DNA from 3 places in the Intestinimonas sp. HCP28S3_D6 genome. Region 2 is predicted to be linked to each of the others. Evidence: riboswitches for the same ligand, from Rfam matches in the RefSeq annotation. Region 2 holds a riboswitch; each other region holds the start of a gene.
What was found. A riboswitch is a leader RNA that binds a small molecule or an ion and turns the genes downstream of it on or off. The one in region 2 is predicted to bind cobalamin.
Positions count from the first base shown of each region.

Region 1 (10,052 bases), on a different contig from region 2:
TTATCCCCTTCTCCCAGCACATCGGTAAGCCCGCCAATGTGGTAAAGGCGGTGGGCGACTATGTGGAGCGGGGAGAGATCCTGGCCGAGGCCGCCGAGGGACTGTCCGCCAACATCCACGCCAGCATCTCCGGCGTGGTGGTGGAGGTCACCGATAAGGGCGCCCGTATCAGCAGCCGGAAGGAGTGAGAAGCATGGGAAACGCCAGCAGACTTGCCATCGGCATGGTAGAACTCAACAGCATCGCGCGGGGCATCGAGACCTGCGACTACATGGTGAAGGCGGCTCAGGTGGACCTCATCCGATCCTCCACCGTCTGTCCAGGTAAGTACATGGTACTCATCGCCGGAGACACCGGCGACGTAAAGGCCTCCATGGCCGAGGGCATCAAGCGGGGCGGCGAGTGCGTGGTGGACACGCTGACCCTCCCTAATGTCCATCCTCAGGTCATTCAGGCCATCAGCATGACGACCCAGGTGGAGAAGCCGGGCGCCGTGGGCGTCCTGGAGTTTTACTCCGTGGCCTCCGCCATCACTGCCGCTGACGTGGCGGCGAAAGCGGCCAACATCACCCTCATTGAAGTCCGCATCGGCTACGCCATCGGCGGCAAGGGTTATGTGACCCTCACCGGCGATGTGGGCGCGGTCCGGGCGGCCGTGGCGGCCGCAGAGCGGGAAGCGGAGCTCCTGGTGGGCACCACCGTTATCCCGCGTCCTTCCCCCAAGCTGTTCCAGTCTCTGCTTTAAGCCGGAGCTGACAGAAGGCTTCCCAATGGGAGCAGACCCATTCTGAGAAGAGAAGGAGAGTAAACTATGGATTATAGTGAACTGATTGCTGCTGCTGATCCCAGCATATTTACCGACAGTATCTCCGCATGGATCTCTGGTATCTCTATCAACTCCGTCATCATGCTTATCATGATGATCTTCATGCTCGTTGGCGCCATCGACAAAATCCGCGGCAACAAGCTCGGTTATGGTGAGAAGTTTGAAGACGGCTTCAACGCTATGGGCGGTCTGGCCATGTCCATGGCCGGCGTCGTGGCCGCGGCCCCTGTTCTGTCCATGCTGCTGGGCCCCATCCTGAAGCCCATCTACGGCATCTTCGGTGCCAGCCCCGCCATGTTCGCCACCACCCTGCTGGCCTGCGACATGGGCGGCTATCCCCTGGCCATGCAGCTGGCCGGTGAGGACATCGCCATCGGTAACTTTGCCGGCCTGATCCTGGGCACCATGATGGGTCCCACCATCGTGTTCACCATCCCCGTGGCTCTGGGTATCATCAAGAAGGAAGACCGCGGCTACCTGGGCGCCGGTGTTCTGGCTGGTATGATCACCATTCCCATCGGCTGCATCGTGGGTGGCCTGATGATGAACACCCTGGCTCCTGAGTATCACCTGGGTATCATCACCATCATCCAGAACCTGATCCCCGTCATCATCATCGCTGCTCTGATCGTCATCGGCCTGTGGTGTGCCCCTGGCCCCATGATCAAAGGCTTCAACGTGTTCGGTACCGGCGTGACCATCGTCATCACCGCCCTCACCGCCATCGCTGTCTTTGAGCAGATCACCGGCATCATGTTCCCCGTGTTCCACATCATGGTCGAGAACCCCGCCGATGGTTCCCGTGGTCTGGACAGCGGACTCCTGGTCTGTGGCCAGATCGCCATCGTCCTCATCGGCGCCTTCCCCATGGTGGAGTGGATCACCCGCACCTTCGGCAAGCCTCTGGAGAAGATCGGTGCCGCTCTGGGCATGAACGAGCAGGGCTCTGCCGGTATGGTGGCCAACCTGGCCAACAACATCGCGATGTTCAACATCATGGGCGAGATGAACCCCAAGGGCAAGCTGCTGAACGTGGCCTTCTCCGTGTCTGCCGCCTTCGTGTTCGGCGACCACCTGGGCTTCACTGCCGGCAACAACCCCGACATGATCTTCCCCGTGATCGTTGGCAAGCTGGTGGCTGGTGTTACCGCCATCATCGTGGCCAATATCCTGGCGCCCAAGCTGCTGTCTAAGATCGAGAACGTGAAGTTTGACTAACTGGCAGCGCGGAAAGGTAAGGAATCGCTATGAACGTAAGTGAAGAACTCATTCGCAGCATTGTAGAAAAGGTTATCGCCGAAGCGGCGGGCTCTACCGGCAAGTGCGACTTCCAGAAGCAGGTGGACCCCAGCGGCGTCATCGGCGTCAAGACCTCCACCGTAAAACTGGAGCCCTTTGAGGGCCGTAACGATGTCAAGCTCAAGGACGTGGCCACCCTGGAGGAGGCCCCCCGCATGGGCTGCGGCATCATGGAGCTCTCCGACGGAGCCGACTTCGAGTGGACCCTGACCTACGATGAGTGGGATATCGTGCTGGAAGGCCGTCTGGAGATCAAGATCGACGGTCGTGTGGTGGGCGGCGACGCCGGCGATGTGATCTACATCCCCAAGGGCAGCCATATCCACTTCAGCACCCCCGACTATGCCAAGTACGCCTACACTGTTTTCCCCGCCGACTGGCAGTAACCAATTCAGATGGACCCCGCCGCAGGAACTGCGGCGGGGTCCATTTCGTTTTTGAATGTGTTTCCCCCCCCTTGACAAGGAGGCAAGAGGGCCAGTATAATACATATAAGCCAAGCTGACAACTGAATCATAAGTGGTACACAGGTGCTTTGACGAGCTCAAAAGGGAAGTCGGGTGAGAATCCCGCGCAAAGCCGTTGCTGTATTGGCGAAGTGGTCCCCATTAGGTCACTGGAGCGGAAGCTCTGGGAAGGCGGGGAGCGCGTTTGGACGCCTAAGTCAGAATACCTGCCTGTGTATGGCGCACACGAGACCTCCTCGCGCTTAGGAGGGTGCAGTTCCCACGGTGAGAGCCTGTGGGCCGTTGCTGTATCCTTTTTAAGAGGGATACGGCTTTTTTGTTGTCGGCGCTAAAGGGTGGACGGGACGAACCGCCATTCCTCCTTATGCGATGTGTCAGGTGGCCAACTTCACCTCCCTTTGGAACTGGTATGGCAAGCTGATGCAGGGCAAGGACCCATAGCTGCCACTGTGGGTCCAGCCATACCAGGAAATACCCGCCTGTGGAGAAGAGCGGAGCCATCCCGATGCAGGGATGACTCCGCAGTTTTTTTGCCGAAAAGAGCCGAAAAAAGCGGTACCACACTGGTGTTCCGTTGACAAAAAGGATGTGGCCCGATATAATCATACTGATGATATATGCTGCCGGCTGGACGGCAGGCCGGGCGGCAACGCTGCCCGTGAAGGAGGAGACGGATCATGAAACGAGATCCTGTGAAAGCAACTGTACTGGCCACCAAGCTGATCCCAAACGTATCTCCTGATCTGGCCAAGGAGTTTGGCTTGCAGCCCGGCGAGAAGTCCCTGGCGCTGGTTACTGCCGACTGCGATGATGTGACCTATACCGCTCTGGACGAGGCCACCAAGAAGGCCGACTGCCGTGTGGCCTACGCCAAGAGCTTCTACGGCGGTGCCGCCAACGCCAACACCAAGCTGGCCGGCGAGATCATCGGCATCCTGGCTGCCCCGAACCCTGCTGAGGCCAAGGCCGGCCTGGAGGCTTGTGTGGACATGATCGAGAACGTGTGCCACTTCGTCTCCGCCAACGAGGACGACACCATCGTCTACTATGCCCACTGCATCTCCCGGACCGGCTCCTACCTGTCCGAGGCCTGCGGTATCCAGGAGGGTGAGGCTATCGCCTACCTGATCGCGCCTCCTCTGGAGGCCATGTACGGCGTAGATGCCGCTCTGAAGGCCGCCGACGTCCGTCTGTGCGTGCTGTATGCGCCCCCCAGCGAGACCAACTTCGGCGGTGGTCTGCTCACCGGCAGCCAGTCCGCCTGTAAGTCCGCCTGCGACGCCTTCGCCGCCGCTGTGGAGTTCGTGGCCGACAACCCCATCGACTGATTTTTGCCCCATCAACGGCCCGGAGACGGCGTAGAATCACCGCTTCGGGCCGTTTTTTGCCCGTTCCGAATACTGAAAGGGAGGAAGTCTATGCGTATCATCATCTCACCAGCTAAGAAAATGAACGAAGATCTGGACGGGCTGCCGCCTAAAGAGCTGCCTGCTCTGCTGGAGGAGACAGAGCAGCTGCTGGGCTATCTGAAGGGCCTTTCTTTAACGGAACTGAAGAAGCTGCTCGCCTGCAACGATCAACTGGCCCAACTCAACTACCAGCGGTTCCAGACCATGGACCTGCGCCAACGGTTGACACCGGCGCTTCTGGCCTATGAAGGGATTCAGTATCGTTATATGGCGCCTGCGGTATTTTCAGAAGGAGCGTTGGCCTATGTGCAGGAGCACCTGCGCATCCTCTCCGGTTTTTACGGAGTGCTCCGCCCCTTCGACGGAGTGACTCCCTACCGGTTGGAGATGCAGGCCAAGCTGAAGACTCCGTTTTGTAAGGACCTCTATGCTTTCTGGGGAGGCAAGCTGGCCGAGGCTCTGATGCCCGACGGCGTGGTAGTGGATTTGGCCTCTGGGGAGTATAGCAAGGCGGTGATCCCCCACCTGCCCGCCGGAACAAGGGTGATTACGCCCGTTTTCGGGGAGCTGCGTGTCGACGGAAAGATAGTGGAGAAAGGGGTCCATGTCAAGATGGCCAGAGGGGAGATGGTCCGTTTTCTGGCAGAGGGCAGCGTGGAAGACCCGGAGGGCATCACCGCCTTCGAGGGACTCCATTTTCGGTATTGCCCACAGAGATCCCAGCCGGACCGACCGGTCTTTCTGCGCGATGTGGAGAAAAGGTAAAGTGGGGTAAAATTCCGTTGACGGTGGCATAAATAGCATGTATAATGTAATTGTGAAAGATTGTGTTTGGGACAGAAAGGACCATGGAGCTATGAGCGATGCTGCTGCGGAAAAAGCCACTGTGCTCACGCGCAAGTGGAGTTGCCCCAGGCCCGTTGAAGAGACATGACCTGCTTTTCGAATGGAAAAGCAGGCTATGTCTTTTTCTTTTGCCCGAACGCAGGAAAACGCCTGCGGACGGATGGCAAGGGAACTGATCCGACCATTCGATTTCAGAGAGTAGAAAGAGAAAAAGGAGCATTTCGATGAGTATTGCCAATATTCTGAGCCTGTTGGGCGGCTTAGCGCTGTTCCTGCACGGAATGCAGATGATGAGCTCCGGCCTGGAGGCCGCGGCCGGCAACCGTATGAAGAGCATCCTGGAAAAGCTGACGGCCAACCGGGTGCTGGGCGTACTGGTGGGTGCGGTGATCACCGCCGTCATCCAGTCCTCCTCCGCCACCACGGTCATGGTGGTAGGCTTCGTTAACTCCGGCATGATGACCCTCACGCAGGCGGTGTGGATCATCATGGGCGCCAACATCGGCACCACCATCACCGGACAGCTCATCGCCCTGGACGTAGGCGCTTTGGCCCCCTTCTTTGCCTTCCTGGGCGTGGCTATGATGGTATTTTTGAAAAAACCGCAGCTCCACCACTACGGCAGTATCCTGGGCGGCCTGGGTGTCCTCTTCATCGGTATGGACATGATGAGCGCAGCCATGGTCCCCCTGCGCGAAATGCCCGCTTTTGTGGACCTGATGACCAAATTCTCCAATCCGGTGTTGGGTATCCTGGCCGGCGCACTCTTCACCGCCCTCATCCAGTCCTCCTCCGCTTCTGTGGGTATTCTCCAGGCGCTGGCCAACAGTGGCGTCATCGGACTGGGCAGTGCCGTGTATGTCCTGTTCGGCCAGAATATTGGTACCTGCATCACCGCTGTGCTGGCCTCGGTGGGCACCGGGCGCAATGCCAAGCGGACCACTATCATCCACCTGATGTTCAACATCATCGGCACCGTTCTATTTACCACGCTGTGCCTGGTGACCCCGCTCCTGGGGATCTCCCTGGTGGGTTTCGTGGAGAGCCTCACGCCCAACAGCCCTGCCTCTCAGATCGCCAACATGCACACCCTCTTTAATATCGTCACCACGCTGCTCCTGCTGCCTCTGGGCAAGTGGATGGTGAAGGCGGCCATGCGCATCCTGCCTGAGCGCAAGCAGGATCTGGACGAGGGAATGCATCTAGCCTACCTCACGCCCATCAACGCCAATCAGGACCGTACCATCGGTCAGTCTGCCATCTATATCAGTCAGCTTCGTCAGGAACTCAACCGCATGCTGGACATGGCGAAGGAAAATGTCTCCACCGCCTTCCGGGCGGTACTGGACCGTGACCCTTCCTTGGTGACCAAGGAGGAGTCGGTAGAGGAATATATTGACTTCCTCAACAAGGAAATTTCCCAGTTTATCTCCCATGTGATCGTCCACGAGACCAATGAGCAGGATTCCGCCGCGGTAAGCGCCTATTTCAAGATCGCGGGCAACATTGAGCGTATCGGTGACCACGCCATGAACATCTGCGGTTACAGCGGGATTCTAAAGGAGAAGGATGTCCACTTCTCCGAGGAAGCAAAGGAAGAAATCCGGGAGATGGAGGCTGTCAGCCGCAAAGCCATTGAGGCGCTCAGCGGTGTGGTATCCGATCCCGTGGAGTGGCTCAGCGAGGTTTCCGCCCTGGAGCAGAAGATGGACGACATGACGGCCAGCTTCCGGCGCCACCAGATGGAGCGGATGCGCAAGGGTATTTGCTCCGATGAGGGCTGTATTCTGTTCTCTGAGATGCTAACCGACTTTGAGCGTATCGGCGATCATGTGCTCAACATCGCGCAGGAGCGCTCCAGTGCCAGCCTGCCCTGAGGTGGAAGATAGAACAAAACCGCCATGCTCCGGCTCAGGCCGGGACATGGCGGTCTTTGTCTGTTTAGAGGGGCTCACCGGAGAAAATGCTCCAGCCGTCTTTGCCGCGGTGCTTGGCACAGTATAGAGCGCTGTCGGCGTGGGGATAGAGCTCATTAAAGGAGTGACCTTGGTCGGGGATCATAGCAGCGCCTACGCTACAGGAGACGGAGATTTGAGAGTAGGTTGGGTCTGTGAGGAGACGGAATTCTTCGCACAGGCGGCGCATGTGCAGTTCCAAAACCGACTGGGAGGATACATCCTTCATCAGGACCATAAACTCATCACCGCCGATTCGACCGATGACATCACTCTGACGGAAATGAGCGCGCAGCAGGTCCGCAGTCAGGATCAGAATGGAGTCACCGGCCTGGTGTCCCCAGACATCGTTGATTTTCTTGAAATTGTCCAGATCCAACATCAGAAGGGCGCCCTGCCTGTTGGGGCCGGCCAGCCAGGTATTGATACACGCACTGGTGCTGGTGCGATTGAGCAGGCCGGTGAGAGGATCGGCCTGGGCCTGATGGAGCAGTCGGCGCCGGTCTCCCAGAGAAATGTGGATCATAGAGATCAGGAGAAGCAGCACGCCCGCCAAAAAGGCGATCCCCAGATAGAGAACATCCCGGAAGATGAAGCTGTAGTCGGCGCTGGCCTCACTGTCGGAGACGGTGTAGCACATCATCCAGCCGTTGTCCAGGCCGGTGGACTGGTAGACCATGTACTGGACCTCACCGTTATAGCGGGCAAAGAAATGGCCGCTGGCACCGGAGGCGAAGTCCTGCCTGATCTGGTCGGCACCGGCGCCGACCAGAGGCTCCATAGAGGCATAGTAGTCAAAAATAGTGTCGTACTGGGTGGGAAGGGTAGGCGAGGTGGTAGAGATCAAGACACCGCCGGAGGTGACCAGCAGGGGGTGGCCTCTGCCGTTGTAGAGCCCGGAGAAGAGAAATTCGCTGACCTGTCCAATGTTGAAGGCGCCGCTTACTACCCCCAGGGTCTGACCGTCCTCGCTGTGTATGGGGACGGCCAGGACTACCTTTATCTCACTGTCCACAGAGCTGGAGAGCGGGTCGCTGATGGCGCGCGCACCGGACAAGGCGGTCAGGAAGTAGTCCCGGTATCCGACGTTGGTGATGGCGCCATCATTGGCGTAGCCAACGCCGGAGGGAGAGATGAGGAGGATGCGGGAGAACTTACCGGTGGAGACAATGGCGTTGGCCATCAGCAGATTGTCCGTATCGACCAGCTTTCCCTGGTGGGCCACAAAGCGGGCCAGACCGTCCAGCGTGGAAAAGTGCGTGTCAATAACGGAGTTGAGGTAGTTGCACTGCTGCTCCACATTGCTGCGCAGGGAGAGCAGGGTCTGCGCTTCCACAGAGTTCTTTTCATAGAAAATGAAAAAGATCATACAGACTGCCAGATACAGTAAAAACAGGATCAGCAACGGCGCATAGCGGCGAATGCGGCTGACATGCAATTCAGAAATGATATCCACCTCCTTGCATGATATCCTGTACTCATAGTATACCATATTTTAAATGGAAGCGGAACGGGGAAACTGTCGGATTATAGATGTAAAGTTGCGAATTTTACATATAAAAGAAAGAAATAATGGATATAAAACAAAAATAAGTTACTATTTAAGACAAAAGGGGACAGGAAAACCATGTATTATTACTTTGCTCCCATGGAGGGGGTGACGGGAAGGCTGTTCCGGCGGGTCCACAGTCAGTTCTTTCATGGGGTGGACAAATATTTTATGCCTTTTGTCTCGCCTGGAAAGGACAGGGTCTTTTCCAGGCGGGATATGAGGGAACTCACGCCGGATGCAGAGGCCAGGGTGCCGAAGGTGCCGCAGCTGTTGACCTGTCAGACGGAGGACTTCCTCTGGGCGGCAAAACTGTTGGCCGACCTGGGCTATCGGGAGGTTAATCTGAATCTGGGCTGTCCTTCAGGGACTGTCACCGCTAAAGGGAAGGGAGCCGGCTTCCTTCGGGACCCGGATGGACTGGATCGCTTTCTGGAGCAGATCTTCAGCCGGAGCAAAGTCGCCATTTCCATCAAGACACGGGTGGGCTTTGCATCGCCGGAGGAATTTGAACGGCTACTGGAGTGCTTTGACCGCTATCCCTGTACGGAGCTTATCGTCCACCCTAGAGTGCGGTCAGACTTCTATAAAGGCAAGGTGCGGCTAGAGGCCTTTGCCTTGGCGACGGAGCGGAGTACCGCTCCCCTGTGCTACAACGGAGATCTGACCACTTCGGATGAGATCGGGACCTTCCGGCAGCGGTTCCCAATGGTGGAGCGGGTGATGCTGGGCCGGGGATTGGTGGGCGACCCCGCCCTGGCGTCCAAGGCCAAAGGAGGACTGGCGGCCGACCGGGACACGCTGCGGCGGTTCCACGATGCCCTCTATGAGGGCTACGTGGAGGCATTTGGCAGTCGGCACAACGCTATGCTTCGGATGAAGGAGCTGTGGTTCTATCTCATTTGGCTCTTTGACGGTCATGAGCGCCTGAGCAAGGCCCTGAAGAAGGCCAGAAACCCTGCCGAGTATGAAGCGTGTGTGGAGGCCATTTTCGGGGAGCTCTCCCTACGGAGGGATTCTGCTGCCGGCTGGCGGGATCGTCCTATTTTTTGACACGGGTCCGGTCGGGTGGTATGATAGGAGCATCCTGATAGAAATGGGGGATCAAACTTGGAAAACAAGGCATATGAGACCATTCTGGGGCGCCGGAGCATCCGGGCCTTTCAGCCCAAGCAGGTGGAGCAGAAGGACCTGGACGCGGTGCTCCAGGCGGGGCTGTATGCCCCCTGCGGAATGGGCAGCCAAATGGTGACCCTGGTGGCCGTCCAGGACCCGGAGGTCGGGAGTAAGCTGTCCGCCATGAACGCCGCCATTATGGGCACCAACAGTGATCCCTATTACGGAGCTCCCACCATCGTGGTGGTGCTGGCGTCTCCGGAGCGGTATACCTGGGTGGAGGACGGCAGCTGTGCCCTGACCGTCATGATGGAGGCCGCCCACGCCCTGGGCCTGGGCTCCTGCTGGATTCACCGGGCGCGGGAGATGTTCGACAGCGACGAGGGCAAGGCCCTGCTCAAGGTGTGGGGTGTCCCCGAGGGCATGCGGGGCGTGGGTGCCCTGGCCCTGGGCTATCCTGCGGTGAAGCACCCAAAGCGCCCGAGCGGAAGCCAGGCCGCGTCTTTAAGATCTGAAGGCGAAAAAGCCGTCCGGTTCTTTGAACCGGACGGCTTTTTTCCTGTGCGGACATTCAGAGGGGGAGCG
Region 1 covers NZ_JBQHTM010000009.1:40,724-50,775, forward strand. The annotation lists gene ACTNBK_RS04950 (4Fe-4S dicluster domain-containing protein) at 1-188, shown strand, start outside; gene ACTNBK_RS04955 (BMC domain-containing protein) at 194-745, shown strand; gene ACTNBK_RS04960 (ethanolamine utilization protein EutH) at 812-2,044, shown strand; gene ACTNBK_RS04965 (cupin domain-containing protein) at 2,074-2,511, shown strand; cobalamin riboswitch at 2,637-2,820, shown strand; gene eutL (ethanolamine utilization microcompartment protein EutL) at 3,270-3,920, shown strand; gene yaaA (peroxide stress protein YaaA) at 4,011-4,766, shown strand; gene ACTNBK_RS04980 (Na/Pi cotransporter family protein) at 5,072-6,724, shown strand; gene ACTNBK_RS04985 (diguanylate cyclase domain-containing protein) at 6,789-8,171, opposite strand; gene ACTNBK_RS04990 (tRNA dihydrouridine synthase) at 8,451-9,404, shown strand; gene ACTNBK_RS04995 (nitroreductase family protein) at 9,462-10,052, shown strand, end outside; gene ACTNBK_RS05000 (siderophore ABC transporter substrate-binding protein) at 10,039-10,052, opposite strand, start outside.
Region 1: linked by a shared signal. The riboswitch ahead of eutL (ethanolamine utilization microcompartment protein EutL) and the one ahead of ACTNBK_RS09745 (cysteine-rich small domain-containing protein) in region 2 are both predicted to bind cobalamin.

Region 2 (10,052 bases):
GCTACGACGTGATCCTCACCCCCGTCACCACCAATGTGGGCCAGACCGTGGACGTAGATTTGGACGTCACCGACACCGACGGCACCGCCTCGGAGGCTGCCGCGGAGACTCCTACGGAGACAACAGCTCCGGGCACAGATGCCGCATCCTCCGGCGACATTGCCACCGATTCCCAGAACCTGGAGACCACCACCCCCGCTGAGGGCACCCGCCAGGTGGACGAGGTCACTGCCTCTCTGCTTCTCTCCGATGAACTCACCGTGGGCGGTCGTCTGGTGTGCACCGTTGATCAAGTGCTGGAGTCCACCACCTCCATCCAGATCCCCGAGGACAAGCTGGTCCTCACCGTCAACAAACAGAACAACGAATGGCTCCTGGGCCAGGTGTCCTCCCTGAAGCCTGGCGACCAGGTGAGCATCGACGTCACCGCCGCCGACAGTCGGTGGAATGATGTGGTCACCGCCATCGGCGGCTACTACAAGATCGTCACCAATGGCCAGGTGGGACCCCAGACCGACTCCACCGCCAACCCCCGCACCGCCATCGGCATCAAGGCCGACGGCAGTGTGATCTTCTACGCCATCGACGGCCGGCAGTCCGGTTACAGCGTGGGTGCCACCCTCACCCAGGTGGCCCAGCGGCTCATTGAGTTGGGCTGCGTAGAGGCCGTGGCTCTGGATGGCGGCGGCTCCACCACCATCGGCGCCACCATGCCGGGGTCCTCTGCCATGGAGATCCTCAACTCCCCCTCCGACGGCAGCCTGCGCACCGTCAGCAACGGTATCTTCCTGGTCTCCAGCCTCAAGCCCAACGGGGTGCTGGACCACTACTATGTCACCCCCTACGACTCGGTGGTCCTCTCCGGTACCCAGTTGGCCCTCACCGCCACCCCGGTGGATGAGAACGGCTACACCTTCTCAGACAGCACCGCCGTCTCCTGGTCCATCCGCAACGGCGACGGCATCGTGGACGTAAACGGCGTCTTTACCGCCGGCAGTGAGAGCGGCACCACTCAGGTCACCGCCTCTGCCAACCGGGCCGAGGGCAGCGCCTCCATCACCGTGGTCAAGACTCCCGACTCCATCTCGGTGACCAACCAGGCCACCGGGGCTCCCGTCACCTCCATCGCCCTGGACCCCCAGGAGAGCATCGATCTCACTGCCAGCGCGGTCTGGAAGAAGATCGCACTCACCAGTCAGGACACCTGTTACACCTGGTCGGTTGACCCCGCCGTCGGCACCGTGGATGAAAACGGCGTTTTCACCGCCGGTGCCAAGAGTGCCACTGGCAATCTCACTGTCAGCGCCGGCGGTACCTACATCACCATCCCCATCACCGTGGCCGGCCACATCAACACGCTGGACGATTTCGAGACCGATGAGGGTCTCTCCGCCCTCACCAGTTCCTCCAACGCGGTGATCAACCGGGAGTCCTCCGGCGATCTGGTGCGCTACGGTAAGCAGAGTGCCCGGGTGGATTACAGCGCCGGCGAGACCGGCTCCGCCTCTCTGGGCTCCTCCCTGGCCATCCCCACCGGCGACCGCTACCTGAGCATGTGGGTCTACGGCGACGGCTCCGGCAACACCCTCACCGCCACCATCGCCGACGGTGCCGGCATCACCAGCGACGTGGTTCTCTCCGCTTTGGACTTCACCGGCTGGAAGCACCTGACCGCCGCCCTGCCTGAGGGCACCGCCGCCCTCCAGGGGCTCACCGTGGTCTATGGCGGCGGCGAGAAGGCCATCGGCACCATTTATCTGGATCAGTTCACCACGGCTACTGAGGCGCTGACCGACGAGACCGTCCCCACCGTTACCGTGACCGCCGAAAACGGCAAGCTTACCGGCTACGTCTCCGACAACGTGGACAAGGACTTTGCCAAGTCGGCCATCACCTTGACCCTGGATGGCAAGAGTGTGAACTTTACCTGGAATGAGTCCACCGGCACCCTGACCTATACCCTCCCCATCAGCGACGGCAAGCTCCACCGACTCACCATCACCGCCGTGGACCAGAGCGGCAATGTGGGCCGCGGCTCCTACAACATCCTTCCCACCATCAACGAGGACGGCTCCACCACCTCTCAGAGCCCCTTCGTGGATATGACCGCCCACTGGGCCGACCTCTACACCACCTACCTCTATGACATGGGTGTGGTTCAGGGTGTGGAGTCCAGCTCCGGCCTTCTCTTCCAGCCCGATAAGAACATTACCCGGGGTGAGTTCTCCCTGATGGTGGCCCGCTGGATGGGTCTGGATCTCACCGCCTATTCCGATGTCACCCTCCCCTTCGCCGATCTGGACACCACTCCCTCCTGGTGTGTGGACGCCATGAAAGCCATGTACGCCGAGGGCATCATCAAAGGCAGCCTGGATAACGGCGTCCTCATGGGCCGGGCCACCGCCTCCATCAGCCGGGCCGAGGCCATGACCATTCTGGGCCGCATCCAGGGCAAGGGCTATGTGACCCAGTCCCTGACCTTCAGCGATACCGCCTCCGTCCCCGCCTGGTCTCTCCCCTACGTGGAGTCCCTGGTGGGCCAGGGCATTATTTCCGGCTACAACAACCAGCTCCGGCCCAATGACTCCGTCACCCGGTCCGAAGTGGCCAAGATGCTCTTCTACCTCATGTAACCACCGTTTTTCCGCTCCCCGCCGTCTCACGACGGCGGGGAGTTTTTTTCCACCGCTCCGGCGCCTGTGGGGGAAAAGTCCACTTGACAGGGCAGGGAAAAGCCGCTATGATGATAGGTACCGGAGGGAACTTCCCCCCGGTGCAAGTGAATATCTCTGGTACGCAGGTGCGCCGATGGCGCTGCACAAGGGAAGCCGGGTGAGAATCCCGCACAAAGCCGTTGCTGTGTTGGCGGAGGGGTCCCCAGATGTCACTGGAGTAAGTGCTCCGGGAAGGCGGGGACCGCGCTGGACGCCGAAGTCAGAATACCTGCCTGCGTATGACGCACACAAAAACCTCTCCGAGCCTGGGAGGGTGCCGCGCTTCCGCCCTGTCTGGCGGGGGGCCATTGCTGCACGCTGTTCAGGCCGTGCAGCTTTTTTGCTGCCTGGAGACCGCCACGATGGAAAGGAGTCCGCCATGAGTGAACGTGACCGCGCCGGCGCCCCCAACTGGAAAGGTAAGGCCTTTTCCTTCTTCTCCCATCTCCAGTGCGAGTATTTCCCCTGCCATCCCACCAACGACCCGGACAATTTCAACTGTCTCTTCTGCTACTGCCCCCTCTACGCCCTTGGACCCGACTGCGGCGGCAACTTCCGCTACACGGAAAAGGGCATCAAGGACTGCAGCCGCTGCACACTGCCCCACCAGAGGGACAACTACGGCTATGTAACCGCCAAGTTTCAAGAGATCGCCCGCCGGATGGCAGAGGAGCGGGAGCGGCCCCGCTAAACACACCCCTTTTACGGGAAGGGGGACATATCACATCCTGCCATTCCTGTTTGTAGGATACGCGAAAAGGGTCCCGGACACCATGTCCGGGGCCCTTTTTGTCCGGGCGGCACGCCGTCTGCGCCCAAAAAACAAGTCCCATTTTGTGGGTTTCCGGTTGCGCCCCGGGCCAAAGCTGGTATAATAGTGCCCAGATGATTTTGGGGAGCCCCCGCTCCCCTTCACCAAAGATCGGGAGGGAACCACCTATGTGCATGGAGATCCGAGACAACACCCTTTATTTTGACGGCTGCGACACCACCACCCTAGCCAAGACCTACGGCACCCCGCTGTACGTCTACTCTCAGACCGCCCTAGAGGGACGCTTCCAGGCCCTTCACACCGAGTTCCTGGACAAGTGGGAGAACACCCGTGCGGCCTATGCCGCCAAGGCCTTCTGCACCCCCGCCCTGCTGCGGCTGGTGAAGGACGCCGGCCTGTGCGTGGACGTGGTCTCCGGCGGTGAGCTCACCTGCGCCCTCTCCGCCGGCTTCCCCGCCGAGCGCATCGAGTTCAATGGCAACAACAAGCTGCCCGCCGAGCTGGAGCTGGCGGTGGAGAGCGGCGTGGGCCGCATCATCATCGACGGCCTTCAGGAGCTCTCGTTGCTGGAGTCTATTTGCGCCCGGAAGGGCAAGAAGATGAAGGTCCTCTACCGGGTCACCCCCGGCGTCAAGGCCGACACCCACGACTACATCATCACCGGAAAAAAAGACTCCAAGTTCGGCATTCCCCTGGACGAGGACATCATCTACCCCGCCATCAAGGCCGCCATCGATTCCCCCTGGGTGGACCTGCTGGGCCTCCACTTCCACGTGGGCTCCCAGCTCTTCGAGGTCCGGCCCTACCTGGAGGCCCTGGAGGTGGTACTTGGCTTAGTGAAGGAGACCTGGAACCGCTACCACTTTGCCATGACCGAGCTCAACGTGGGCGGTGGCTTCGGCATCCGCTACACCGACGAGGAGCCCAGAGGATACGGCTGGTACCTGGACCCTCTCATGGAACGCATCGACGCCTTCTTCCGGGACCTGGGCCTCCCCCGTCCGGCGGTGGTCACCGAACCCGGTCGCAGCGTGGTGGGCGAGGCCGGCATCACCCTCTACACCGTGGGTTCCATCAAGGACATCCCAGGCGTTCGGAAGTACGTGTCCGTAGACGGTGGCATGACCGACAACATCCGTCCCGCCCTCTACCAGGCCAAGTACCGGGCCATCGCCGCCAATAAGGCAGAGGCTCCCACCACAGAGACGGTGACGGTGTGCGGCAAGTGCTGCGAGTCAGGAGACGTCCTCCTCCGGGATGCCACCCTCCCCGCTCTGGAGGCCGGAGACATTCTGGCCGTCCTCTCCACCGGCGCCTACGGCTACTCCATGGCCAGCAACTACAACTCCAACCCCATCCCGGCGGTGGCCCTGGTGAAGGACGGCCGCTCCGGACTCATGGTCCGGAGGCAGACCTGGGAGGACCTCCTCTCCACCAGCTGCGATCCCGGCCTGTAAATCAGCAGGAATCCATCCCCTCCGGCTGTTGCCGGAGGGGATGGACCTGCTTTTTGTCGTGTTCTCTCTGTTTTCTGTGGAAATCGCACAGCCTGCTGGGTTTGTATTTGTGCATTCTTATAATTTTTTTGCAGACCTGAATTTTCACCTGTTCTTTTGCTATGAGATGTGCTAAACTAAATAGCGTGAAATTGACTTGGCAACGGCTGTAACGAAGTGCTTGTGCGCACGGGCTGGTTACGGCGGTTGCTTTTCTTTTTACCAGCACATATTTGCCTAAGGGAGGAGCACATCATGTACCGTATCGTAGAAAAAACACCCCTAAACCCCACCGTCACCAAGATGGTGGTGGAAGCCCCCCTCATTGCCAAAAAGGCCCTGCCCGGCCAGTTTGTCATTCTGCGGGCCTGTGCCGACTCCGAGCGCATCCCTCTCACCGTAGCCGACTACGACCGGGAAAAGGGCACAGTCACCGTCATCTTCCAGATCGTAGGCGCCGGCACCATGGAGCTGGACGCCCTGAAGGAGGGCGAGTCCCTCCACGACTTCGTGGGTCCTCTGGGCCGGGCCAGCCAGCTGGACGGCCTCAAGAAGGTCTGCGTTGTGGGCGGCGGCGTGGGCTGCGCCATCGCCCTGCCGGTGGCCAAGGCCCTTCATGAGAAAGGCACCGAGGTCCATAGCGTGGTGGGCTTCCGGAACCAGGATCTGGTGATCCTGAAGGACGAGTTCCGCGCCTGCAGCGACAAGTTCGTCCTCATGAGCGACGACGGCAGCTGCGGCCGGAAGGGCCTGGTCACCGCCGCCCTGGAGGAGCTCATCGCCTCCGGTGAGCAGTACGACGAGGTCATTGCCATCGGGCCCCTGGTGATGATGAAGTTCGTGGTTGCCGTCACCAAGAAGTACAACGTCAAGACCGTGGTCTCCATGAACCCCATCATGATTGACGGCACCGGTATGTGCGGCGGCTGCCGTCTCACCGTGGGCGGCAAAACCAAGTTCGCCTGCGTGGACGGGCCGGAGTTCGACGGCTTTGAGGTGGACTTTGACGAGGCCATCCACCGGGGCGCCATGTACAAGGACTTTGAGGTCCACGCCCGGGAGGAAGCCTGCAATCTTTTGAACCAGGAGGTACGCTGACCATGGCCAATATGAGTTTGACAAAATGCCCCATGCCCAGCCAGGACCCAGAGGTCCGCAGCCACAATTTTGACGAGGTGGCCCTGGGCTATACCGCCGAGATGGCCGTAGAGGAGGCCAAGCGCTGCCTCAACTGCCCCAAGAAGCCCTGCCACAGCGGCTGCCCCGTGGGCATCGACATCCCCGCCTTCATCGGCAAGGTGGCCGAGGAGGATTTCGCCGGGGCCTATGAGGTTCTGTCCCAGTCCACCACCCTGGCCGCCGTCTGCGGCCGGGTCTGCCCCCAGGAGAGCCAGTGCGAGGGCGTGTGCGTCCGGGGCGTCAAGGGCGAGCCGGTGGCCATCGGCCGCCTGGAGCGTTTCGTGGCCGACTGGCACCGTGAACATGCTCACGAGGAGCCGGTGAAGGCCGCCCCCAACGGCCACAAGGTGGCGGTGGTGGGCTCCGGCCCCAGCGGCCTCACCTGCGCCGGCGACCTGGCCAAGCTGGGCTATGCCGTCACCGTCTTTGAGGCCCTCCACACCCCCGGCGGCGTGCTGGTCTACGGCATCCCCGAGTTCCGTCTCCCCAAGGAGCTGGTCCGCAAGGAGATCGCCACTCTGGAGGCCATGGGCGTGGAGTTCCAGACCAACATGGTCATCGGCAAGGTGCTCACCGTGGACGAGCTCATGGAGGACATGGGCTACGAGTGCGTCTACCTAGCCTCCGGCGCCGGTCTCCCCTCCTTTATGGGCATCCCCGGCGAGACCCTCAACGGAGTATACTCCGCCAACGAGTACCTCACCCGGGTCAACCTGATGAAGGCCTACCGGCCCGACAGCCACACCCCCATCGCCAAGAGCAAGTCTGTGGCCGTGGTAGGCGGCGGCAACGTGGCCATGGACGCCGCCCGCTGTGCCAAGCGGCTGGGGGCTGAAAACGTCTACATCGTATACCGCCGCAGCATGGATGAGCTCCCCGCCCGTAAGGAGGAGGTGGAGCACGCTCAGGAGGAGGGCATCATCTTCCGCCTGCTCACTAACCCCGTGGAGGTCCTGGGCGACGAGACCGGCCACGTCAAGGGCATGAAGTGCATCCAGATGGAGCTGGGCGAGCCCGACGCCTCCGGCCGCCGCCGCCCCGTCCCCGTCCCCGACAGCGAGTTCGTGCTGGACGTGGACACCATGATCATGTCCATCGGCACATCCCCCAACCCCCTCATCCGCTCCACCACCCCCGGCCTGGAGACCAACAAGCACGGCTGTATCGTCACCAACGGCGAGGACGGTCTCACCAGCCGCACCGGCGTCTATGCCGGCGGTGACGCCGTCACCGGCGCCGCCACCGTCATCCTGGCCATGGGCGCCGGCAAGCAGGCCGCCGCCGCCATCCACAAGTACATCCAGGAAAAGTGAGCCCTTTTCCCCCACAGATGTGACAAGTCTCCGCCCTGCTGTTCCTCCGCTCTTGTGGAACCTGCCGTTTTTTTCAAATTAGCAAAAAAACACTTACGAGGGCAAAAAAATGGGCTAGAATAGGGGCATAACAGTAGTCGCAGTGAAGAAGAAGGTCGCGAGACGAAGGTTTCGCGGCCTTCTTTTTTTGCGCTGCGGCTCACATCTCATTCTGGAAAGGAGCCTCCCCCATGCCCCAAACCAAATTTCAAAACGTGGTCTTCACCATCATCATGGCCGTCATTATGGTCTACGGTATGATCGTCTACAATGTGGCCCTCAATACCGGCGGTGTCACCAACCAGACCTTCCTTATGGCCCTCCACGAGCTGCCCATCATGGCCCCCATTGCCTTCGTGCTGGAGTTCTTCGTGGTGGAAAAGCTGGCCACCCGCCTGGCTTTCTCCTTCATGCGTCCCACCGACCGGCCCCAGTTTATCACCTACGCCATCTCCACCATGATCGTGTGCATCATGTGCCCCACCATGAGCCTCATCGCCACCCTCCTCTTCAAGGCGCCCAGCTTCGGCACCTGGATCCATACCTGGGGCTGCAACATGCCTGTGGCCCTTATCTGGCAGCTCCTCTACTGCGGCCCCCTCTGCCGCCTTATCTTCCGGCTGCTCTTCCGGGTCAAGGGCAATCAGCCCGCCCAGGCCCATTGATCGTCCACCGGATGTGGAAAAGCCCTGCCGTTCACAATGAACGGCAGGGCTTTTTTCTGTTCGGATCAGCGGCCGCACAGGCGGTCGGTGCAGTTGGCACAGCGCAGGGCCTGGTTGCTCCCCTCCCAGAAACGCTCCGGGTGGCGGTGCCACAGGACTTCCCATACCACCACCACCACTACGGCCATTCCCAGCAAAGTCCAGCCGTAAAAGCCTGGGACAAAGAGGAAGGGGACAAACATCATCAGATGGTCCCAGTTAAAGATGCGGCAGGTAGTGCAGCACCGGTTCTTCATGAGAAAGGTGCGGAAGGGACACCACACGACCACGCAGATGAGATCACAGACGTAGAAGAACACGGCGGAGAGGAAAAGCTCTTCCGGGCCAAAGACCTCGGTGCTCCGCAGCACCCCCAGGGCGATGGTCATGGCCACCCAGGACACAAGGACCTTGTTCGCCCCCCGGTCACTCCTGCGGACATAGGCCGCCAGTTCCTCCTCCCGCCAGCCGGCGGCCGGCCGGTACCAGCGCCCGAACTGCTTTTGGGAGCCCAGAGCCATCACTTCCCGAACGGGGATGAGCTGGAGGACCATATCCACCATCCAGATGACCCACAGCAGGTGGAGGGGGGACAGCTTCTGCCAAAAGCCCCAGCCAGTGAGCACCTGGAAGGCGGTACGGTCGGCCAGAAGCACCCACACGGTGGCCGCCGCCGTCAGCACCCGAAAGGCCAGCCGCAGCCGGTACTTCCGCAGCATGACGGAAACGCCCTTGATCCCCTTTTTTACCGCCGTTTTCTCCAACTTCTCCACCGTCCAACCGTCTTTGGCCCGCCGGCCATATTTCGCTTTCTACATTTTAATGGAAAGCCCCCGCCGGGTCAACCCCGGAAAAGACTTTGCCGCCGGTCAAAGGGGAGATTTTCCCCTTTGACCGGCGGTCTTTTTGCACTTACTGCTGGATGAGGGTGCCCGTCCTGCCCTCGATGCCGTCCTTGGCTTTTTCCAGGAGGGTGATGAGGGCGGTGCGCCCCTCCTTGGACTGGGCGAACTGGACGGCGGCCTGGACCTTGGGCAGCATGGAACCGGGGGCGAACTCCCCGTCGGCCATGTACTGCTCGGCCTGGGCTGGGGTCAGGGTGGAGAGCCACTGCACGTCGGGCTTGCCGAAGTGGATGGCCACCTTCTCCACGGCGGTGAGGATGATGAGGCAGTCGGCGTCCAGCTGCTGGGCCAGGGTGCAGGCGGCAAAGTCCTTGTCGATGACAGCGGCGGCGCCCTTCAGGTGGTGACCCTCGGTCTTGAATACGGGGATGCCGCCTCCGCCGCAGGCCACCACCACCAGGCCGGCCTCCACCATGTCCCGGATGGACTGGATCTCCACGATGGACACGGGCTTGGGAGAGGCCACCACACGGCGGTAGCCACGGCCGGCATCCTCGATGACATCATAGCCACGCTCGGCCACCAGCCTGTCGGCCTCGGCCTTGGTCATGAAGGCGCCAATGGGCTTGGTGGGGTGTGAGAAGGCAGGATCGTCGGGGTCCACCTCCACCTGGGTGAGGACGGTGGCCACACCCTTGGCGATGCCCCGGTCCAGGAGCTCCTCCCGGAGGGCATTCTGGAGGTCGTAGCCGATGTAGCCCTGGCTCATGGCCACGCACACTGACAGGGGGCAGGGGATGTACTTCTCCGGGTCGGAGCGGGTGAGCTCCGCCATGGCCTTCTGGATCATACCCACCTGGGGACCATTGCCGTGGGCAATGACCACTTCGTGGCCCTCCTGGATGAGGTCGGCGATTGCCTTGGCCGTCTGCTTCACGGCGATCATCTGCTCTGGGAGATTGTCGCCCAGAGCATTGCCGCCCAGAGCGA
Region 2 covers NZ_JBQHTM010000025.1:27,565-37,616, reverse strand. The annotation lists gene ACTNBK_RS09750 (phosphodiester glycosidase family protein) at 1-2,633, shown strand, start outside; cobalamin riboswitch at 2,782-2,965, shown strand; gene ACTNBK_RS09745 (cysteine-rich small domain-containing protein) at 3,094-3,405, shown strand; gene lysA (diaminopimelate decarboxylase) at 3,654-4,943, shown strand; gene ACTNBK_RS09735 (sulfide/dihydroorotate dehydrogenase-like FAD/NAD-binding protein) at 5,238-6,080, shown strand; gene gltA (NADPH-dependent glutamate synthase) at 6,083-7,474, shown strand; gene ACTNBK_RS09725 (DUF2798 domain-containing protein) at 7,705-8,178, shown strand; gene ACTNBK_RS09720 (hypothetical protein) at 8,244-8,990, opposite strand; gene arcC (carbamate kinase) at 9,130-10,052, opposite strand, start outside.

Region 3 (10,052 bases), on a different contig from region 2:
GCTTGCGCAGTTTCCGCAGCGGCATAGAGTAGAGCTCCTCCTGTCCGAAGAAGCATCTGCCTGTTACCCGGGCCGTGTTTGGCAGCAGCCGCAGCAGAGACATTCCCATGACGCTCTTTCCGCTGCCGCTCTCCCCAATAACCCCGGAGATGCGCCCGGCCCGAAAGGTTGTGGACAAGTCCCGGACGGCATATACCGGCCCTTGGGCGGTATCAAAGCACACCGACAGGTTTTGGATTTCAATATCAGGTACCATGCTCACAGCTCCTTTACGGAATCCTGTTTTACGTCCAGCCTGTCCCGCAGCAGGTCACCCAACAAATTGACTGACAGCGTGAGCAGGATAATGCAGATACCCGGTGCCCAAAGCAGATGAGGCGCACTGCGGAAATAGCGGCGGGCGGTTCCGCTGACCATCTCGCCCCAGTCAGGCGTAGGCGGCTGAATGCCCAGACCGAGATAGCCCAGACCTGCCACAGACAGGACCACCCGCCCGATCCGGGTGGTAAACAGAATGATGATGTTGGTGCGGATCTTGGGCAGCACATGGCGGAGAATGATGCGCAGGTGCCCCGCGCCCAGACATCGCATGCTTTCCACGTACAGCTCGCTTTTGACCTTCAGAACCTCTCCCCGCACCAGGCGGGAGAAGCCGACCCAGGAAGTAATGACCAGGGCCAGAATGATGCTTTTGCTTCCCCGTTCCATAACCCCTACCAGAGCGATCATCAGCACCATACCGGGCAGACCCTGAAATACGTTGGAGATCGCGGTGATCACGCCATCCACGATCCCGCCACAGTAACCTGCGGCCACGCCAACCACCAATCCCACACACATGGAACAGGCAGTCGCCACCACAGCTAAAAGCAGAGACGCTCTGCCGCCATAGATGACGCGGCTGAGCACATCGCGGCCCAGGGCGTCGGTACCCAAAGGATGGGCCCAGCAGGGTGGCAGAAGCCGGAGTTCCATATGTACCTCCAGAGGATCATAGGGGGCCAGCCATGGGGCAAAAATGGTCATCAGGACAATAGCCGCCAGAATGAAACAGACGGCTGCAAGCTGAATATTCTGCTTCTTTCGCCTTGTCATGCGGTTCCCCCCTGCAGACGGATCTTCGGATTGACCGCCAGGTAAAGCAGGTCAATGGCCAGCGTGATGAGCACAAAGGTTGTTCCGGTAATGAGTACATATCCCTGGATCACAGGGTAGTCCCGGTTTTGAATGGAAGAGAGTACATAGCTGCCCAGGCCGGGGATGGCAAAGATATTCTCAATGATGGTACTTCCGCCCAGGATCCCCCCAAAATAGTTGCCGATCAGCGTAATGATGGGCACCAGGGAGTTACGGAAGGCGTGCCCCACCATCACCGCCCGCTGAGACAGGCCCTTGGCGTTTGCCACCACGATATACTGTTCTCCAAGCTGAGCAAGGATGTTCCCGCGGGTAAACCGGGAGGTGGAACCCACATTTGCCGCAGACAGGGCCACCGCGGGCAATACCAGGGAGGCCAGCCCCCGATCCAGACCGCTGGTGGGCAGCAGGTGAAGCCATTCCGCAAACACAGTGATCAGGAACAAGGCCAGCCAGAAGCCGGGGACTGACAGCAACAGGGTAGACAGCCCCTTGAGCACGGTATCCAGCCATGTGCCGTGACAAGCTGCCATGAGCACACCGCCTCCCACACCAAAGACCACAGCCACCAGCATGGCGGCCAGGGAAACCTTTAACGTAATGGGCAGGCGGGTCAGCAGCTCACTGGCAATGTCCTTGTTTCCAATGTAGGATCGGCCCAGGTCTCCGTGCAGCACGTTGTTCAGCCAGTCCAGATACTGCGCCGGCAGGGATTGATCCAATCCCAGCTCAGCACGCATGGCCGCCCGATCTTCCTCCGTGGGGAATTCAATGCCGATGCGGAACAGCGCGTCATCCACAGGGTCGCCAGGCGCAATACGCCCCAGCAGGAAGGCTGCCAGCGAAATGCCCAGCAGAACCGGGATCAGTACCAGCAGTCTGCGTCCGATATAGGTTAGGATTGCCATGATCCACCGCCTTTTGAAAACATGGTTGGTATGGAAAACAAGCCTCCGTCTTGCGGCGGAGGCTTGTTTTCGAATATTTGGATCACTCGGCCCAGCAGACCTGGGTGAAGCCGGTAAGTCCGTACACGGTGGCCTGATAGCCGGTGATAGAGCTGGAAGATGCCACCACCTCCTGAGAGTACAGCACGGGAATGTTGGGGAAATCTTCGGCGGAGATCTCCTGGAGCTCCCGATAGATCTCAGTCAGCCGGTCTGCATCCAGGCAGACGGCCGCCTCTTCAATGAGTTCATCCACATGGTCGTTGTGATAGCCCAGACCATAGCTGATATTGGTGCCGCCCTCTGTATACATGAAGCCCTTGAACAGGGAGAAGGGATTGGCGGAGGGCAGTCCCTGAATCTTCAGGCACAGGTTATAATTCCCCGCCTCCATTTCCTCCTTGCAGGGGCCCCAGTCCATCTGCTGGATGCTGACCTTGATGTTGGTGCCCTCAATATTCTCCAGCAGGGCCTGGATATACTCGGCTTCTTCCTGATAAGGGTAGCGGTTGGCGTCCACGCCAGGCAGCAGGAACAGCAGTTCCACCTCCTGGTCGCCCACCACCTGACGGATCAGTTCAGCGCCTTTTTCCGGATCGTGCTGTACAGGCTGCTCCTCATAGAAGGCGGAAGTGTAATTTAAGAATCCGCCGGCGGCAATGCCGTAGCCGTTATAGAAGCTGTCGATGATGGTCTGGCGGTCCAGCAGCAGGGACAAACCCTCCCGCATACGCACATCGTTGAAGGGGAACGCACCGCCGTTCACATTGAGAAAATGGGTAATGCCGGAATCGCCCACAGACACATTGTAGGCCGGGTCGCCGTCGATCTCCGCGGCCTGAGAGGGCGAGATGGCGCCCAGATCACACAGGCCCTGAACCTCACCGGCCCGCAGGGCGGTATAGCGGGTCTCGGCATCGGGAATGACCTTGAAGCGGAAGGTCTGGGCGATGCCCGGGGTACCCCAATAGTTGTCATTACGTTCGATCACACAGTATTGACCAAGCACGTTTTCTGTTACCACATAGGGGCCGGTGCCAATGGGGAATCCGCTGAAGGTGCCGCCCTCGGCAAAGCAGGAGGGCTCAAAGATGGCAGAGCCGTAGTTAACCATGGTATAGTCCAGCAGCGGCTGCCCCTCAGCCAGGGTAAGCACTACGGTGTAGTCATCGGTCTTTTCGTAGGAGAGCAGGCCGGGATAGATTGTATCAATGTTCATACCGTAAAAAGAGGACTCAAAAGGCCCCTTCTTCATGCGGTCAAAGTTGGCCAGCACGATGTCGGCATTGAACGGGGTGCCGTTGGAGAATGTAACTCCCTCCCGCAGGTGGAACGTCCAGACGGTGGAGTCCTCATTGTGCTCCCATTCGGTGGACAGCGCGGGAGCGGGTTTTCCGTGTTCGTCCTTTGTGATCAGAGGCTCCCATACCCCCAGGGACATGGAGGCGTAGTAAGCGTCCTGCTCTCCAGGACACTGATCACGAGATGCCGCAAAGACGATTTCTCGGGTCTGATCCACCGTGGCGGCAGACGATTGGGATGGGGCGGGGGCGCCGGGGGTTTCCTCCGACGTGGGCGTTCCCCCGCAGGCAGCCAAGGACAGGGCAAGGACAGCGCCCAGCAATGCGGATAACAACTGCTTTTTCTTCATTTCGTTCTCCCTTTCTTCCATGATAAGCTCTATGGAAACGCACAGCGTACCTGTGCAGTATTCTCGGACAAATGGGACTCACTCCTGCAGCCCCAGTTGGAACAGGGCATTGGACCAGGTACCGCAGGCTTCCTGCAGCCGGCGGCGAACCTCAGCGGGCACTTCCCGGCGATGGGGGGTGTGTCCCAATTCTTCCGCCAGATTCCGCACCAGTTCCAGATCCGCAGCGGTCTCCGGCTCCAGCCGCAGCAGCCGGTAGTGGCAGTCGTATAAGTCCCCCCGGTGAGCGGCCCTGGAGCGGGTTTCCTCCCGACGGAGCGGCGCATTGACAAAAGGCGAGATCCGCTGAACCGGCTCCAGATCAACTTGGTAGAGAACATTCCTCCAGGAACCAAAGCGTCGGATCAGGGGTGTGCGCAATTCCTCCGCTATCTCACTGCGCAGAGGTGCCCGATTGAGCTTCTGCGCAATGGCTCGGAGCTGTCCAAGGCGCTGACGATCCTCTTCCTTCAAGTCATCCGCTTTCCACAGGCTATCGGCAACCGCCTGCTCCACACCAGCCGCCGCCAATACCTGGCCCCAGGTCTGGTACCGTTTGTGCAGTGTCCGGCATACCTCCGGCAGTTCCGAGGGATGGGGAATCCGTCCCAGCCTCTCCGCTGCTTCCCGCACCCGGGAGAGCATCTGCATGACTTCCTGCTCTTTCCGGGCCGCCTCCTCACAGGACAGGCCCCCACGGCCCGCCGCCCGGCTCAGGCCCGCTGCCCGCAGCGTTCCCGGCCAGTTCCGGAACCGGCTGCGCAGATACTGCCGCAAAAGCCAGTGAACCTCTCCCTGGGCTGGGGAGTGATCCAGTCGCCGCGCTGTCACACGCAGCAGCTCCAGCAGTTCATCATCGGTGAAAGCGGCACAGAGTTCCGCTCCCTCCGGGCTGTCCATGGAGCAGCAGACACACAGAGCCTCATCTTCCACGCTCAGGGGCTCGTCCTTCAAGAGAATATCCATCAGCTGTGCTTTCTGCTCATCTATCCTTTTGTTTTCCTCCACAAACGATCCCCCTCTCCACAAAAAACGACTGTGGACATGATATCCACAGCCGTTTCTCTGTGCGCACAGCGAACGGGCGCAGCGTCCCGCACCCGTCCCTCTTCTTTTTGTAGGTCTTCTGACTCGCGCTTGGGGCAGCTCTCTGCCTTCGCCGGTCTGCTCTGCCTTCTCAGGGTACGTCCCCAATGGCGAACTTTCGTTGACGAGCAGCGGACATCACGCTTACAGCGGCGGTTACCGTCCGGGATTCTCACCCGATTCCCTTGTTCAGCCCCTCGCTTCTGTGAGGAGCCACAAAAAGTTAAATTGTAATATAAAATGTGCGATCTTCCCATTTTGGAAAGACCGCACTTACATAAAAACAGTCTACGACTTCCAAAAGGCGCCATGGGTGTACATGGATGTACGATCACTGCCGGCTGACGTCTTCCGACGAATACGGCCTCCGCGCCGGATTCCCACCGGCTTATGATAAAGAGCACCTGTTCGGAAACAAGTTTCTCATCGTATCTGTCCTGTATTGAATTTTCGCTTCATTATACCGCAATCCTCTGTGCAATGCAAGTGCATAATAATTCTTATGGAAAATGGTATGGCAAAGTTACTGAAAAGCCAATATGATCCACGCCGCGGAGGTCTAAGAGAAAAGGCTGAAGTTGAGAACAGCTTTGATATTCCTGACTAATAGTTTCATCAAAAATAGAGAAAGTACCCTGGACATATCGCTTTCTTTTTGCAGGAAAAGTTATACATGTCAGCAAAAGAACAGTGAATTGCGAATGGGTCAACTAAATTGGGTAGATAACATTTCTGTGAGAAAATATGAGTCGTTTACACTATAAGAAAAGGAGGATACGGCTCATGGTTGATTTTTCGCAGCGGTTGAAAAGGGTTAGGATGGACCGTCACATGACACAGGCGCAAGTGGCCAAGAAAATCGGCGTCACTGCCAGCATGGTATCCTCCTATGAAACAGACATTCGTCTGCCATCCTATGATGTGATGATCCGCATCGCCGACCTGTTCGGGGTGTCGGTGGATTATCTGTTGGGCCGGGACAACAAGCGGTTGGTGGATCTTTCCCGCCTGACAGATGAAGAAGCAGCGGTGGTGTGTGGGATGATCAGTCTGCTGGAGCAGAAAAAAGGGGAGTAAACCGCTCAGAATAAGCCAACAGGACAGGTGAGAGGATATCTCGCCTGTCTTTTTTGTTGAAATCCGGGCGCCGGCTGCGTATAGGAAAGATATACGAAATCAAGGAGGCGTCTGTTGATGAAGACATATACGCTTTACACCTGTGCCGGTCAGCTGCAGCTCCACCAGGGCCGGAAAGGAGTCCAGGTTCCCGTGGTAGTTCTCAACCGCCGGGAGCAGGTTATGGAGCCTGCGGAACTGATCCTCTGGAGCCGCCTGTGCTGGCGTTTCCGGGATCGGGAACAGCTCCGGCGGGATTTTGAGACAGCTGCTGAACAGCTTACGCTGCCGGATGAAGAGAAGGGCGCATTTGATGGCCTGCTTTGTCGCCTTATGACCAGGGGGCTGGTCATGGCCGGAGAAGGGGATTCCCAGGTGGACGCCCTCTATGACCTGCTGTGCAACCTCTATGTGACCCCCATAGACAACAGCTTTTTCGGCCGGCTGACGTCCTACGCCCGGCTTGCGTCGGCGCATCGGGTGCCTGCGGCGTCGGCGAAGAGGCTGCTGAGGAAAGACCGCCCCACCGAGCAGGAACGGCGTATCCTGGCCCTTACCCGGCAGGCCATGCTGTCTACTGCGGAGTTGGTCAAATGTGAAGAGGCGGATGCCCGGGATGTCTCAGACAGCGGAAAGCTGCTGGATGCACTCTATTATGATGACGCTACCACCTGTTACAACATTGCCCACCTGATGCGGCAGAGTCCCAAGAGGGACGCGGTGGTACTGGCGGTCTCCAACCTGTATCTGCGCAAGCAGATCCTCTTTCAGAGGGTGTGTCTATGAGGGCTGCGCTGAGTGCTTGGCCGCCCCCGCTGCTGCGCCGGTGGGTTCTTACCATTGCTGCGGGGGTGGGTTTTCTCCTGGTCGGGGTCGCGGTGTGGCTGGCGGCCGGGGATCGGATGATGTTGATTCTGAGCAGCACGGCGTTCCTTCTCGCACTGGTTCGAGCTGTCCTACTCTTTCGCTGTTTTACACTGGAGGATTATGCAGTGGTGGAGGGTGTGTGCATTCAGGTTACGGTACTGCCCCTGCAGAAGTGCAGAAAAGTTCGGCTCCTGGATGAGGAGGATCATGAACACTCGCTGCTGGTGGGGAAACAGTACCGGCTCCGGGTCGGTGTCCGCTACCGCTTTTACTTCCAGCGTCAGAGCGGAGCACAGCTTCCGGGCACGTGGCTTGCCTCCAGCCTCGCGGCAGGGGAGCTGCTGGGGGTTGAGGAGCTGGGTGAGACAGAAAAAGAGGAAAAAGCGAAGAAACCGTGAACTCCGGCCCCTTTTTATATAAGTAGAAGGAGGCGAAAAGCTTTGTATAAGCCCAGAACGGTGGAACAGTACAAGCTCATGGAGTTTATCCGAGAAGAGTTTCAGGTGGAGTGCTTCCTGATCGCTCCTGTCTCCCGCAACTGTCTGATGATCGAGGACGTTGTAGGCAGCCGTATGGCTTTCCAGTGGACGGATGGCCTCATCTGGGAAGCGCCGCTTCCCGTCCCGGCTACCACAGAGGAATGTCGGGCATTTCTCCAGTCGTTCTGTGTTGAATCCAACTACCCATATCTGACAGGACTGGATGAACTGACGGATTGGTGGCTCAATACGCCCAACCCCTTGACCCATCAGCAGGCATTGAATCTGCCGGATGACCTCTACCGGCGCTATCTCACTTGCGAGCGGATGCTGGATTTGGAGGATGTCCTCGCGCTGGTCATGGGCGAGCGGGTCACGCCGGAACAGCTTCTGGATCTGAGGCTCTGATTCTTTGACGGTCACAGCAGGGGCAACTGGCTGGGATCGGTGGGCCTCGATGGCCTGGGGGAGAAGTATGAGCTGGTGTTCAACTGGAACACGCCGGCAGAGATGCGGTATCCGTTCTATCTGTCGGAATCGGCGTCATAGCGCCTGCCAACAATTTGACAGTTGACTGCGCCTTGTGGAATACTATATATTGATATATAATGCTTGACAACATCAATATATTGTGATACCATCCAGGTGTAATTGATTGTTGTGCGTGTCCTTCGAGACGGCAGACCACCTGGTTTGTCCTGCGGGAGAGTTCCTGCATTGCACATGTTGTTAAGTTTGTATGCAAGCGCCAGTAGTACGACTGCGCCCATCGGGCGGGCAGTTGGATTGCTGGCGCTTTTTATATATAGAATACAGCCGCAAGGCAGAAAGGAGTGGAATGAGTTTTATCCATGTCGTCGGGCGTGTGGCCGCGGAACTGGAACTCAAGGTAAGCCACAAAGGAACCCTCTATGTCCGTTTTGCCCTGGAGGAACAGCTCGGAAACGGGCGCATCCAAAGCTATCAGGTATGGGCATACGGTTGGGACGCGGAGCATCTGGCCAAGTGGAAGGTCGGGGCAGGCACTATGCTGGAGGTAAACGGAACCCTTCTTGCCGAAGAATATACGGCAAAGGACGGCTATACCCCCAGGGTGCGGCTCAAGGTCATCTACAAAGACGGAGGCCCGTTGTCTTGGGCGAACCCCGGAACGGCGATGAGGAAGACCCCGACAACCCCTGCGGCAGACCCCAACATCGGGGCGCCTCTCCCAGGAGAGCCGCCTATTGACGGAGAGCGGGAGCCGCTGCCGGACTGAGTTCCGGCCAAAAGGGACTGTGCCATGTTTTCAGGAAGAACTGGAGACAGGCACAGTCCTTTTTTGTTTTTTCAAGAAGTACAGAAAGGACGATCATGTATGAAATTCCATGAAAGGCTTTGGTGCAGCATCTCGTTTCTCGTGGGAGCAGCAATGGCTGTCATGGCCCTGGTGCTTGACCCTTGGAGAACCCGGCTGTTGACCGTGATCTTCGCAGTTTGGTGCATCTGGCTTGCTTCTGAGCTGCTCCGTCCGCGTATCCGCGCCCGGGAAAAGCGTGCATATGCCGGGTATCGAAACCGCGGCGGCGCAAGCCGGTTGGGACAGCAGACGGAGGAGGTGCTGGTGCGGCATGTAAACTACCGCATCTCAGCCTACCTTCACTCCGTGTTCCCAGAGGCAAAGTGGGAGTGGGAGACACAGTTTCCCGCACGGCTGATGCTGCATGGAGGCGAGGGTCTGATCCGCATCCAAGGCGTACCGGACTACAACTACGCACAGGTTCAGCTGGATCCCGGTGGAAAAATCCAATGCGCCCTGGTTCGCATCGACCCGTTTCCGCTGCAGGCAGAGCATGAAGAGCCACAGCAGCCTGCGCAGGGGGAAACCCTGGATCCCCAGGTGTGGTTTGAAGTGCAGGGCCGCAAGGTGCTGGAGGAGGTCATTGCCGACCTCAGCTCCCGGGGGCACAACAGCCTGACCATGAACGAGGATGGCAGTGTCACCGTGGAGAGCGACGAGGGTGAGCAGATGGTTGCGGCCTTTCCGTCTTTCCCCCAGCGTGTCTACTGGCAGCAGATGCTCCGTGTACTGGAACGGGCCGGTTATGCCGCCGGAGAGGACGGCGACGCCATCACCGTGACATGGTGATCGGAGCGGAAAGAAGGTGACAAAAACATGAAGTTAGGTTTGACCTTGGAGCAGCTGGGGCAGGAACTGGTTTGCCAAAGCGAGGTCAAGCAGGACTATCTGGTGAGCTCCGACAAAATGAGGATGGAAACCTACGGCGGCCTGCCGATCCTCCGTGTGCTCGACAGCGCGGGAGGGGACTGCATGGAGCCGCTGGAGCTTAATAGTACCGCCCACAAACAGTTGGGCGGCTACCTGCGCATCCCGGCGCACTACTATGAGCGGATGCTCAAGGAGCGCCCGGAACTGCTGGCTTATAACGTGAACAGCTGGCTCAGCCGTGCTCAGGAGGTAAAGCTGCTGCGCACACTGGATGGCACTGCCCGGGCTATGCTGAGCAACCGGTATTGGTGCGTGGATCACTTGGAACTGCTCCAGGCGGCCGTGCCGGTCATCGGGAATATGCTCGGTGTGTCGGTAGTGAGCTGTGGGCTGACGGAGACACACATGTACATCAAGGCTGTCAGTGAACGGCTCCAGGATGAGGTTGTCCCCGGAGATGCGGTACAGTATGGGATCAGCATTACCAACAGCGAGGTTGGAATGGGTGCAATTACAATCCA
Region 3 covers NZ_JBQHTM010000053.1:4,436-14,487, forward strand. The annotation lists gene ACTNBK_RS14405 (ABC transporter ATP-binding protein) at 1-256, opposite strand, end outside; gene ACTNBK_RS14410 (ABC transporter permease) at 259-1,095, opposite strand; gene ACTNBK_RS14415 (ABC transporter permease) at 1,092-2,045, opposite strand; gene ACTNBK_RS14420 (ABC transporter substrate-binding protein) at 2,128-3,735, opposite strand; gene ACTNBK_RS14425 (homing endonuclease associated repeat-containing protein) at 3,814-4,782, opposite strand; cobalamin riboswitch at 4,874-5,096, opposite strand; gene ACTNBK_RS14430 (helix-turn-helix domain-containing protein) at 5,644-5,937, shown strand; gene ACTNBK_RS14435 (hypothetical protein) at 6,055-6,762, shown strand; gene ACTNBK_RS14440 (hypothetical protein) at 6,759-7,241, shown strand; gene ACTNBK_RS14445 (hypothetical protein) at 7,284-7,730, shown strand; gene ACTNBK_RS14450 (hypothetical protein) at 8,161-8,580, shown strand; gene ACTNBK_RS14455 (hypothetical protein) at 8,680-9,450, shown strand; gene ACTNBK_RS14460 (DUF932 domain-containing protein) at 9,478-10,052, shown strand, end outside.
Region 3: linked by a shared signal. The riboswitch ahead of ACTNBK_RS14425 (homing endonuclease associated repeat-containing protein) and the one ahead of ACTNBK_RS09745 (cysteine-rich small domain-containing protein) in region 2 are both predicted to bind cobalamin.